DNA from 3 places in the Pediococcus sp. AC40 genome. Region 1 is predicted to be linked to each of the others. Evidence: predicted binding sites of a transcription regulator. Region 1 holds the regulator's gene; each other region holds the start of a gene.
What was found. The regulator CtsR, encoded in region 1, represses protease genes until heat stress. The targets are predictions, from matches to a motif close to TTGGTCAAAAAAGGTCAAANA.
Positions count from the first base shown of each region.

Region 2: the regulator CtsR is predicted to act here: its motif matches at 1,757-1,777, upstream of clpP (ATP-dependent Clp endopeptidase proteolytic subunit ClpP).
Region 3: the regulator CtsR is predicted to act here: its motif matches at 1,977-1,997, upstream of NL111_RS03230 (ATP-dependent Clp protease ATP-binding subunit).

Region 1 covers NZ_CP127012.1:1,569,351-1,572,633, forward strand. Annotated here, with positions in the region: gene NL111_RS07755 (ATP-dependent Clp protease ATP-binding subunit) at 1-1,646, opposite strand, end outside; gene NL111_RS07760 (CtsR family transcriptional regulator) at 1,673-2,137, opposite strand; gene spxB (pyruvate oxidase) at 2,375-3,283, opposite strand, start outside.
Region 2 covers NZ_CP127012.1:524,079-527,361, reverse strand. Annotated here, with positions in the region: gene rpoN (RNA polymerase factor sigma-54) at 1-1,303, opposite strand, end outside; tRNA gene NL111_RS02485 (tRNA-Arg) at 1,378-1,449, shown strand; gene clpP (ATP-dependent Clp endopeptidase proteolytic subunit ClpP) at 1,846-2,439, shown strand; gene NL111_RS02475 (hypothetical protein) at 2,516-2,791, opposite strand; gene NL111_RS02470 (glucosaminidase domain-containing protein) at 2,893-3,283, opposite strand, start outside.
Region 3 covers NZ_CP127012.1:675,122-678,404, forward strand. Annotated here, with positions in the region: gene NL111_RS03230 (ATP-dependent Clp protease ATP-binding subunit) at 1-1,915, opposite strand, end outside; gene ykzS (protein YkzS) at 2,131-2,319, shown strand; gene NL111_RS03240 (phosphocarrier protein HPr) at 2,462-2,728, shown strand; gene ptsP (phosphoenolpyruvate--protein phosphotransferase) at 2,728-3,283, shown strand, end outside.

The sequences.
Region 1 (3,283 bases):
ATAAATGAACCAATTGGTCGTTTAGGATTTTTCAATCCGGACCGGGCCCGTCGGATTGCCCGAGCTACTGAAGAAACGGCCTCGTCTTGCCCAATTACGTGTTCGTGCAAGATTTTTTCTAAGTTAACCAACCGTTCCGATTCAGATTGCTTCATTTGAGTAACCGGCACCCCGGTCCAATCGGAAACAATTTGAGCAACGTCTTCACCAGTTTCTTGTAACTTATATTCAACCGGCTGTTCCGCTTCTGCTTGCCGGGCAGCTGCTCGTTCGACCTTTTTCCGCAGTTTCATTTCCTTTTTCCGAATTTCGGCCGCGGTTTCAAAGTCTTGGCGGTCAATGGCGGCTTCCTTATCTGTCTTCAACCGGGCTAACTTATCTTCGTCAGTTTCTCGTTTACTCTGCTTTTCGGCAGCGTCGATTCGAATCTTAGCGGCTGCTTCGTCAATTAAATCAATCGCCTTATCAGGAAGGAACCGGTCGGAAATGTAACGAGCCGACAAGTTTACCGCCTGTTGAATTGCTTCATCAGTAATCCGAACTTTATGGTGTTCTTCATATTTTGGCCGAATTCCTTGTAAAATTTGGACTGCTTCCGCTTGGGTAGGTTCATCAACTTCTACCTTAGCAAACCGGCGTTCTAAAGCTGCATCCGCTTCAATATATTTTTGATATTCATTTAGGGTTGTCGCCCCGATGGTTTGTAGTTCGCCACGCGCTAACGCCGGTTTCAAGATGTTGGAAGCATCAATGGCACCTTCCGCACCACCAGCCCCGATTAAGGTGTGTAATTCGTCAATAAATAGGATAACTTTGCCATCTTGGCGAATTTCTTCGATAACCTTCTTCAAGCGGTCTTCAAATTCGCCCCGGTACTTGGTTCCCGCAACCAACGCACCCATTTCAAGCATCATCAAGCGTTTGTTTTTCATATCTTCAGGCACGTCATCGGTAATGATTCGTTGTGCGAGACCTTCCGCAATCGCCGTTTTACCAACTCCAGGTTCCCCAATCAATACCGGGTTGTTCTTGGTTCGCCGACTCAAAATTTGAATAACCCGTCGGAGTTCGTTTTCTCGCCCGATCATTGGGTCAATTTTGCCGGCTTCCGCCATGGCAGTTAAATCCCGGGCAACCGAATCCAATGTTGGAGTTCCCTTCGTTGTCGTCGCCCGTTGCTTAGCACGCCGACTTTGGGTTGCTGGGTTAACCCCCAGCTTACGTAACGTTACTTTACGGACGTCCGCAACGTCAGTATCCAACGCTAACAGAACTCGTGAAGATAAGATGGTCTCATCTTGAATCAGCGCTAATAGAATGTGTTCTGTACCAATCTTAGCAGCTTTTAATTGCCGCGCTTGGTCTCCCGCATTCGCTAAAATCTCTTTAGCCTTTGGCGAATATGGCAAGTAATCATTTTTGGTTAAGCGTAAGTTGCCGTAACCCGTAAACTGCTCAATTTCTTCAATTACATCAATTTCGGTGACATTAAATTGTTCTAACACACTGTGGGCAACGCCGTTGTTTTCAATCGTTAGTGCTAATAGTAAATGCTCCGTTCCCACCGCGGGATGTTTAAACCGTTTGGCTTGCTCTTGAGCAATAATTAACACGTTGCGTGCGCTAGGAGTAAATAAATTTTCCATTGTCCACCTGTCTTTCTCTAAACTCGTTACTCATATCGAAGGTGATTTAAAACTCCGATAATGATTTTTGCGCGAATCTGGTCTTCTAGTTTCCGATCACCAATGTTTAAGGTACTCTTGGCAATTGTTGCAGCTAGTAGATTAGCTTCCCGCTTACTTAAAACCGCATCTTCATATAAACTGCTTAAAATAGAAATTGCGTCTCGTTCATTAATTGAATCGCCAATCACCTGGATCAACGAATCTAATACGTCAATATCATCTAGCAATTTAACTTTTTCAATCCGGATATAGCCACCGCCGCCGCGCTTACTTTCAACTAAATAACCGTTTTGGATGGTAAACCGGGTTTTAATTACGTAGTTAATTTGGGATGGTACTACGTCAAACTGATCCGCAATTTCAGAACGCCGAATCTCAACTTCCTCCGAATCAGCTAAAATTTCTTTCAAGTATCGCTCGATTATATCCGAAATATTCTGTCCTTGCATAACGACCACCTCTCCCTACTTTGACTAATATTGACTATTATTATACGAAACTGGTCGGCAATTGTAAAAGATATTGTTCAAAATTATCGGTATTAACCGGTTTCACGATATTTTTCCGTTCTTGGGCTAAGAGCACAAAAAGAAGTGGCGTTTAGAATTTAATTAAATTCCGCTTCCACTTCTTTTCTGAAGGTTTCTATCTTATTTTAAATGAGTTTAAAATGCAAGCTTAGTAAACTATTTTTCCACACCAAACTTAGCAAAGTAATCCGTTAGCGGCTTCAATTCGGATCCATCGTAGTCGCTAAAGAAATCACTGACTGACTTTTCACCGTGGGTTGCTTGATAAGCAGCCGAGATCTTTTCGGTGAAGTTTGCCGCTTGATTGTCGAATTCCAATTCTTCAACAGGCAATCCCCGTTGGTCGGTAATTTTAGCGTCAATTACTACTGGTTCGCCAGCTTTTTGATATTCTAACGCCTTATCAAAGGCCGCTGGTAATTCATCTAAGGTTCTAATTGTAATTCCCTTTGCACCCATTGCTTCCGCAATTTTGGCATAGTCAGCGTCTTCAAGATCAATTCCAGAATGATTCATTTGAATATCATCTTGTTCTGACTTAATAAAGTTAAGGGTTTGGTTAGAAGTGATGATGTTAATAATTGGCAAGTGGTATTTCACTTCGGTCAACAAGTCGTGAATTACCATTGAAGCTGCCCCATCTCCTGAAATACTAAATACTTGCCGGTCTGGATATGCAAGTTTTGCTGCGATTGCAGCCGGAATTCCGTATCCCATCGTGGCAAATAATGCAGAAATCGTCCACTGTTTGTCGCCCTTCAAGTCAAGGAAGCGGAAGGAGTTGATGATGTTGTCACCAGTATCAATGCCAAAGACCGCATCTTTATCCGCAATTCGGTTAATTTCCCGATAAATTTGTTCGTAAGATAGCGGACCGTCCGCCTTCTTCATTAACTTATTCAAGTATGCTTTCCAATCTTGCATGTCGGCAACCGTTGCTTGGTAGAATGGCCGATTTTCAACAGCTTCGGAACGTTCCAAAACTTTTTCCAAGAACTTGCCCGAATCAGCCCAGATTCCTAAGTCCAAGAAATGATGGCGCCCAAATTGAGATTCGTCGTTATC
Region 2 (3,283 bases), 990 kb from region 1:
GTTTTGATGACGACGGGATTCCCAACGCTTCCCGATACTTAGCGACCGTTCTGCGGGAGATCGTGACCCCCTGCGCCTTTAATTGCTTTTCAATTTTAGCGTCTGAAATGGGCTTTTCCTTATCTTCTTGATCGATAATCGCCTTAATCTTTAACTTGGCCGCATCGGCGGAGACGTCACTAGTCTGGTTAACCGCATTGCTGAAGAAAGAACGTAATTCGAAGGTTCCAAAGGGCGTTGCAATATACTTGCCATTAACCGCACGAGAAACCGTCGATTCGTGTAAATGTAATTTATTGGCCACGTCTCGTAGCATCAACGGACTTAATTCTTTACTCTTCTGAAGGAAAAAGTCTTGTTGCCGCTCAAAAATTATCTTGCCCACCCTTAAAATGGTATCTTGGCGTTGCGTCAAGCTTTTGGCAATCCAATCGTATTCGCGTTTTTTCTCATTTACGTAGCTGCTTACTTCATCGTCAGCCTTTTTACGTAATTGTTCAAAGTATTCCTGTGAAAAACTAACCCGTGGTCGTGAAGCTTTCGATTGAATTAGTCGGGGTTCGCCATTTTCCAACTTAAAAATTAAATCTGGCGTAATGTATCCGCGATCTTGCTTACCAAAGCCCGCTCCTGGATTCGGGGTTAAAATGCGCACGTAGTCGAAAACTTCTTGAACCTCAGCCAATGTAATGTCGTACCGCTGAGCAATCTTTTCCCAATTACGGTCAACTAAGTCGTCAAACGACTCTTCTAAGACCATATAAGCGATCTCAGGCGAACCCTCGTCATTTTCAGTTTGGAGCATTAATGATTCTTGCAGAGTTCGGGCACCGACCCCGGGCGGATCCAATTGCTGCAAAAGCGTGATTGCATCCATGATGGCAATGTCATCAGCCTGCGTTTTTTGTTTAATTTCGTCTTTCGTGATCCGTAAATAACCATTCTGGTCAACGTAATCCAATAGGAAAAGAACCAACTTCCTTAGTGGCGTATCCCGCATGGTTAGATGAACTTGATCCAATAAATAATCAAATAATGATTGTTCCGTATCGCTAGCAATTTGATTCATAAAGGTCTCATGCGTGTCGGAATTTTTCGACACCTTGCTTAAAGGCCGTTCTTCAGCTACTTCAACGGTAATTAAAGGGTTGTCCATTTCCTTTTGTTTCAAGAAATTTTGCAACTCTTCAGCATTGTATTGCAGCATTTGAATTGACTGCTGTAGTGTTTGCGTCATTGCCAAACGTTGCACTTGCTTCTGCTGTTGCGTTTGGTTTTGCGTAAATCCTTGCTTCATTACCATAAAATTTTTCTCCATAATTCTATTATTTTTAGCTTGTTTTTTTTGCCAACATAATGTAAAATTTATTTTGTTAAGCGCCGTTAGTGTAATGGATAGCACGTGAGATTCCGGTTCTCAAGATCGGGGTTCGACTCCCCGATGGCGCATTTTTTTATATTCTGAAACGTAAAAGTACTGAGATGGCGAGTAATCGTCATCATCAGTTCCTGATATCTGTTATTAGTAATTTAATAATTGCTGATGACAGATATTTTTTTATAAACAACTTACCATTTTGATAAGCCCTTCTTTAACGTCGATTATATACTAGTAATAGCGCTTTATCCATGATAAACCCGTATTTAGTGTTCCAGCACAGGTTTTAACAAGTATTTTCATTTCTTCCCCATCCTTCCTTCCCTATCGGAGCTAGATCGTGCTTTTGAAGCATTAATTTTAATGAATGAGCAAAAACATTTGACCTTTTTTGACCAATGAGATAAACTAAAGCCATGGTTAGTAATTAATACTAAATCTTTATCCGAAAAGGAGGCTACTAAGTTATGAACTTGGTTCCAACCGTTATTGAACAATCATCACGTGGCGAACGTGCTTATGATATTTACTCACGACTATTAAAAGATCGGATTATTATGTTATCAGGTCCAATTGACGATGATTTGGCTAACTCAATCATTTCTCAATTACTATTCCTTGATGCACAAGACTCTGAAAAAGACATTTACCTTTACATCAACTCTCCAGGAGGCGTAGTTACTGCTGGATTGGCAATCTACGACACGATGAACTTCATTAAAGCTGACGTACAAACCATCGTAATGGGAATGGCTGCTTCGATGGCCAGTGTTTTAGCTTCTTCTGGTACAAAGGGCAAACGTTTTGCATTGCCTCATTCAGAAGTTATGATTCATCAACCTTCTGGTGGTGCTCAAGGTCAACAAACCGAAATTGAAATTGCTGCTGAACAAATTTTGAAGACTCGGAAAGAGTTAAACAAAATTTTGGCAGAAAATTCTGGTCAACCGCTAGAAAAAATCAATCTTGATACGGAACGGGATAACTACCTCTCTGCGCAAGACGCAGTTGATTATGGTTTGATCGACGGTATCATGGAAAAGAACGCAAGCCTTAAGTAAGCAATCTTACTGATACTTGCAAAGCAAAAGAGCTTGGAAATCGTTTTTGATTTCCAAGCTCTTTTTTATCTATAGTTTAATTTCCTAAACCGCTAACCATCACTTTGTACCGAAATTCATACCATTCTTCGGCCATTCGGGCTTCCCCTTCAATTTCTTCTTCCAAAGCAGAGAAGCGCCGTTCTACATCGGCATTTGGGAAAATGTAATGTTCGGGATCTTCCTTGCTCTTCATTTCTAGCCAACCCCAGAAATTATCTTCAATTAAATAGCCGCCACTGGACAGCGTCTTAATAATTGTACCCATCCGGCCATCCCATAGCTGAACAAATTGATATTCTTTATACTTCACTTTTGCTCATCCCCCATCACTCACTTATTAAAGAAGAGACTGTAACATTACGTTCCAGCCTCTTCTGCTTATACACCTATATTAAATTTTATCTACAGAAATTACAACGAAATTGCTGAGTTCAAGCCATCTAATTTGTAGAATCCATAGTTATTAATGCAATTAACAATGCTGCTTACGTAAGTAGGTGCCGTTGCGTAACCGCCAGCTTTGATTGCTTTAACTGATTCAACGTAGTTGTGCGCATGGTTAGAAAATGCATTTGCGTATTGTGGACGTGATTCTAATTTCTTAGCGTAGTCCGCAATCGAATCCTTGAATGAATCGTATTTTCTGAACGCAGCTGAAATAGTTACTACCCGACCGTTAATAACTTCTTGAGTATTCTTGGTATAGGTTGCACCATGCCATGTGCTGTCTGCCTTAATTCCAAAGAGGTTGTGTGCTTCTTGAGCCAAAGTTGAAGCACCATAAGCACTTTCTACAACGGCT
Region 3 (3,283 bases), 890 kb from region 1:
ATTCAACGATGTCGTCAAACCGGTTAAGGAATTCAGGCTTGAAGTAGTTGCCAAGTTTGTCGAGTACGGAATGGGTCTTACCTTGCATTGCCGCACCGAAACCAACGTCGGCTTCAACGTCGCCTGATCCAGCATTAGAAGTCATGATGATGATGGTATCCTTGAAGCTGACCGTCCGACCTTGTGAATCAGTCAAACGACCGTCGTCAAGAATTTGTAAGAACATGTGCATCACGTCTGGATGAGCTTTTTCTACTTCATCAAGCAAAATCAAGCTGTAAGGATGCCGCCGAACTTGTTCGGTTAATTGGCCAGCTTCTTCGTAGCCCACGTACCCTGGAGGCGAACCGATCAATTTAGATATTGAATGTGGCTCCATATATTCACTCATGTCAAAACGAATCATGGCATCTTTGGAACCAAAGAGTTGATCAGCTAATTGTTTAGCCAATTCAGTCTTACCAACCCCGGTAGGACCAACGAAGAGGAACGAACCGATTGGCCGTCCAGTTCCGTTAAGTCCGATCCGGTTTCGCCGAATTGCTCGGGAAATCTTAACAACTGCTTCGTCTTGACCAATAACGTGCGCTTTTAAGTTGCTAGCAAGGTTTTGCAACTGTTCTTGCTCTTGCTTTTGCAAGTCGCCGACCGGAATGTCCGTCTTTGATTCGATGATTTTTTCCATATCCTCTGCGGTAATGGTTGGTTCATCTTCCTTATTAGTTGCGCCATCCTTGTTCTTTTCTAACTTAGAAACTTGGTCACGGTAGTAGGCTGCTTTTTCGTAGTCTTCCGATTCCAGAGCCTTCTTCTTTTCAGCTTCGGCTTCGTCAATCTTCTTTTGAATGGTTTCCGGATCCGCTACGTTGATGGTTAAGTTCTTCTTTGAACCGGCTTCATCAAGAAGGTCGATTGCCTTATCTGGCAAGTACCGGTCTTGAATATACCGCTTGGACAACTTAACTGCCGCCACGATCGCGTCGTCAGTGTAGTGAACGTGGTGGTAATCTTCGTACTTCTTTTGGATACCTTTCAAAATCTTGATTGCTTCTTCTTCACTAGGTTCGTCGACTTGAACGGGTTGCAACCGGCGAGCAAGCGCCGCATCCTTTTCAATGTCCCGGAACTCTTTCAAAGTGGTGGCCCCGACTAGTTGGAAGTCACCCCGTGCAAGGGCAGGCTTTAAAACGTTTCCGGCGTCCATGCCGCCTTCCGCATTTCCGGCACCCACAATTTCGTGAATTTCGTCAATGAAGACGATTAAGTCCGGATTATTTTGAACTTCCTTCATTAATTCCTGCATCCGTTGTTCGAATTGACCACGAATTCCGGTACCTTGAACTAATGAAACGACGTCCAAACGAATAATTTGTTTATTCAATAATTTTTGTGGTACTGAGCCTTCCACAATCCGTTGTGCCAGACCTTCAACTACCGCAGTTTTACCAACTCCAGCTTCACCGATTAAAACCGGGTTGTTTTTGGTCCGTCGATTCAAAATTTCAATAACGCGTTCAATTTCTTTATCACGACCGATCACGGGGTCGATCTTTCCTTGTTTTGCTAAATCTGTTAAGTTTAAACCGTATTGGCCTAGAAGAGAGCTTCCGTTACCGCCGTTGGGGTTATTTCCACCGCCGCGGCCTGCTTGAGTAGGGGGAACTTGTTGTCCGTACATATCTTCCGGACGACTTACGTTGCCACCTTGCATTGCACGGAAAATGTCGTCTAAGTTACCAAATCCAAATGGATCTTGTGCCATACGCGCACCTCCATTTCCATTATTGTTATTAAGTTGTTGGTTCTTCAAAAGTTGATAGCAATTTTGACAAAGGTTAACCTCTGTCCTTCGACCATTCACGTTAGTATATAAATGAATGGTTGCTTCGTTCTTATGACAATTTTGACAAAGCATGTGCTGTCTCCCTTCTATAATGAAGTTATGAAAGAAACTAATCAGCCATTACGTCAAAAAATGTTTGACCAATATTGACCATAACTAAATTATACACGCTCTTTTAAATTGTGCAAGGAGTTTGATTCAAAATCGGAAAAAGGTATTGTGGAGGCGCCAGTATTGTAAAAATTAGTATAAAGGTATAGAATAAATAAGCTAAATGAGGTGTTAAAATGCGTGATTATTTGAAGCTTTTAAATGATTTAAAAGATGGGGTACTCGATGAGCTAACGATCACAGCCGAAGAGTTCCAAGAATTCCAACCGGTTTTTATGGATTTTCCGGAACGCAAGCAGTTAATCGGTGAAGCCCAACGTGGCGGAACAATTACTTACCGTTACGAGAATAACAAAAAACAATAAGGCAGTTGATTTTTGTTTTATGTAAGGGCTTGCTTTAAGGCTCGTAAATTGATATTATCTTGTCAAAGGCTTGTAAATGGATGACGCGACAAGCAACTTCATTTATAGCAAAATTTAGTGTTACTAAGGAGAGAAATATATTATGGAAAAACGCGACTTTCATGTAATTGCAGAAACAGGTATTCATGCTCGTCCAGCAACATTGTTGGTACAAGCAGCAAGCAAGTTCAACTCAGACATTCAATTAACATACAAGGACAAGTCTGTTAACTTGAAGTCAATCATGGGTGTAATGTCACTTGGTGTTGGCCAAGGCGCAGACGTTACAATCTCTGCTGACGGTGACGACGAAGCTGACGCAATCGCTGCACTTGAAGACACAATGAAGAAAGAAGGACTTTCCGAATAATGACTGGGACATTAAAGGGTATAGCAGCTAGTGATGGAATTGCCATCGCTAAAGCTTACTTAATGGTGGATCCCGATCTTTCTTTCGAAAAGAAGACTATTACGGATGTCGATGCTGAAATTAATCGTCTCCATGATGCTTTAGAACAGTCTAAAAAGGAACTAACCCTTATTAAAGCTAAAGCTGCTGAAAATCTTGGAGCTGAAGAAGCAGAAGTTTTTGAAGCTCATCTAACGATTCTTTCAGATCCAGAGTTGATTGGTAACATTGAAGATAAGATCAAAAATGATACCATCAACGCTGAAGAAGCTACAAAAGAAGTGACTGACAACTTCATCGCGATGTTTGAAGCAATGACCGACAATGCTTACATGCAAGAACGGGCTGCAGATATTCGTGACGTTACTAAACGGTTGATGAGTCACTTACTTGGTGTTGAATTGCCAAATCCAGCTTTGATCGACTCCGAAGTCATCATTGTTGCTCATGATTTAACACCTAGTGACACGGCCCAATTGGATCGTCGTTACGTTAAAGGTTTCATCACTGATATTG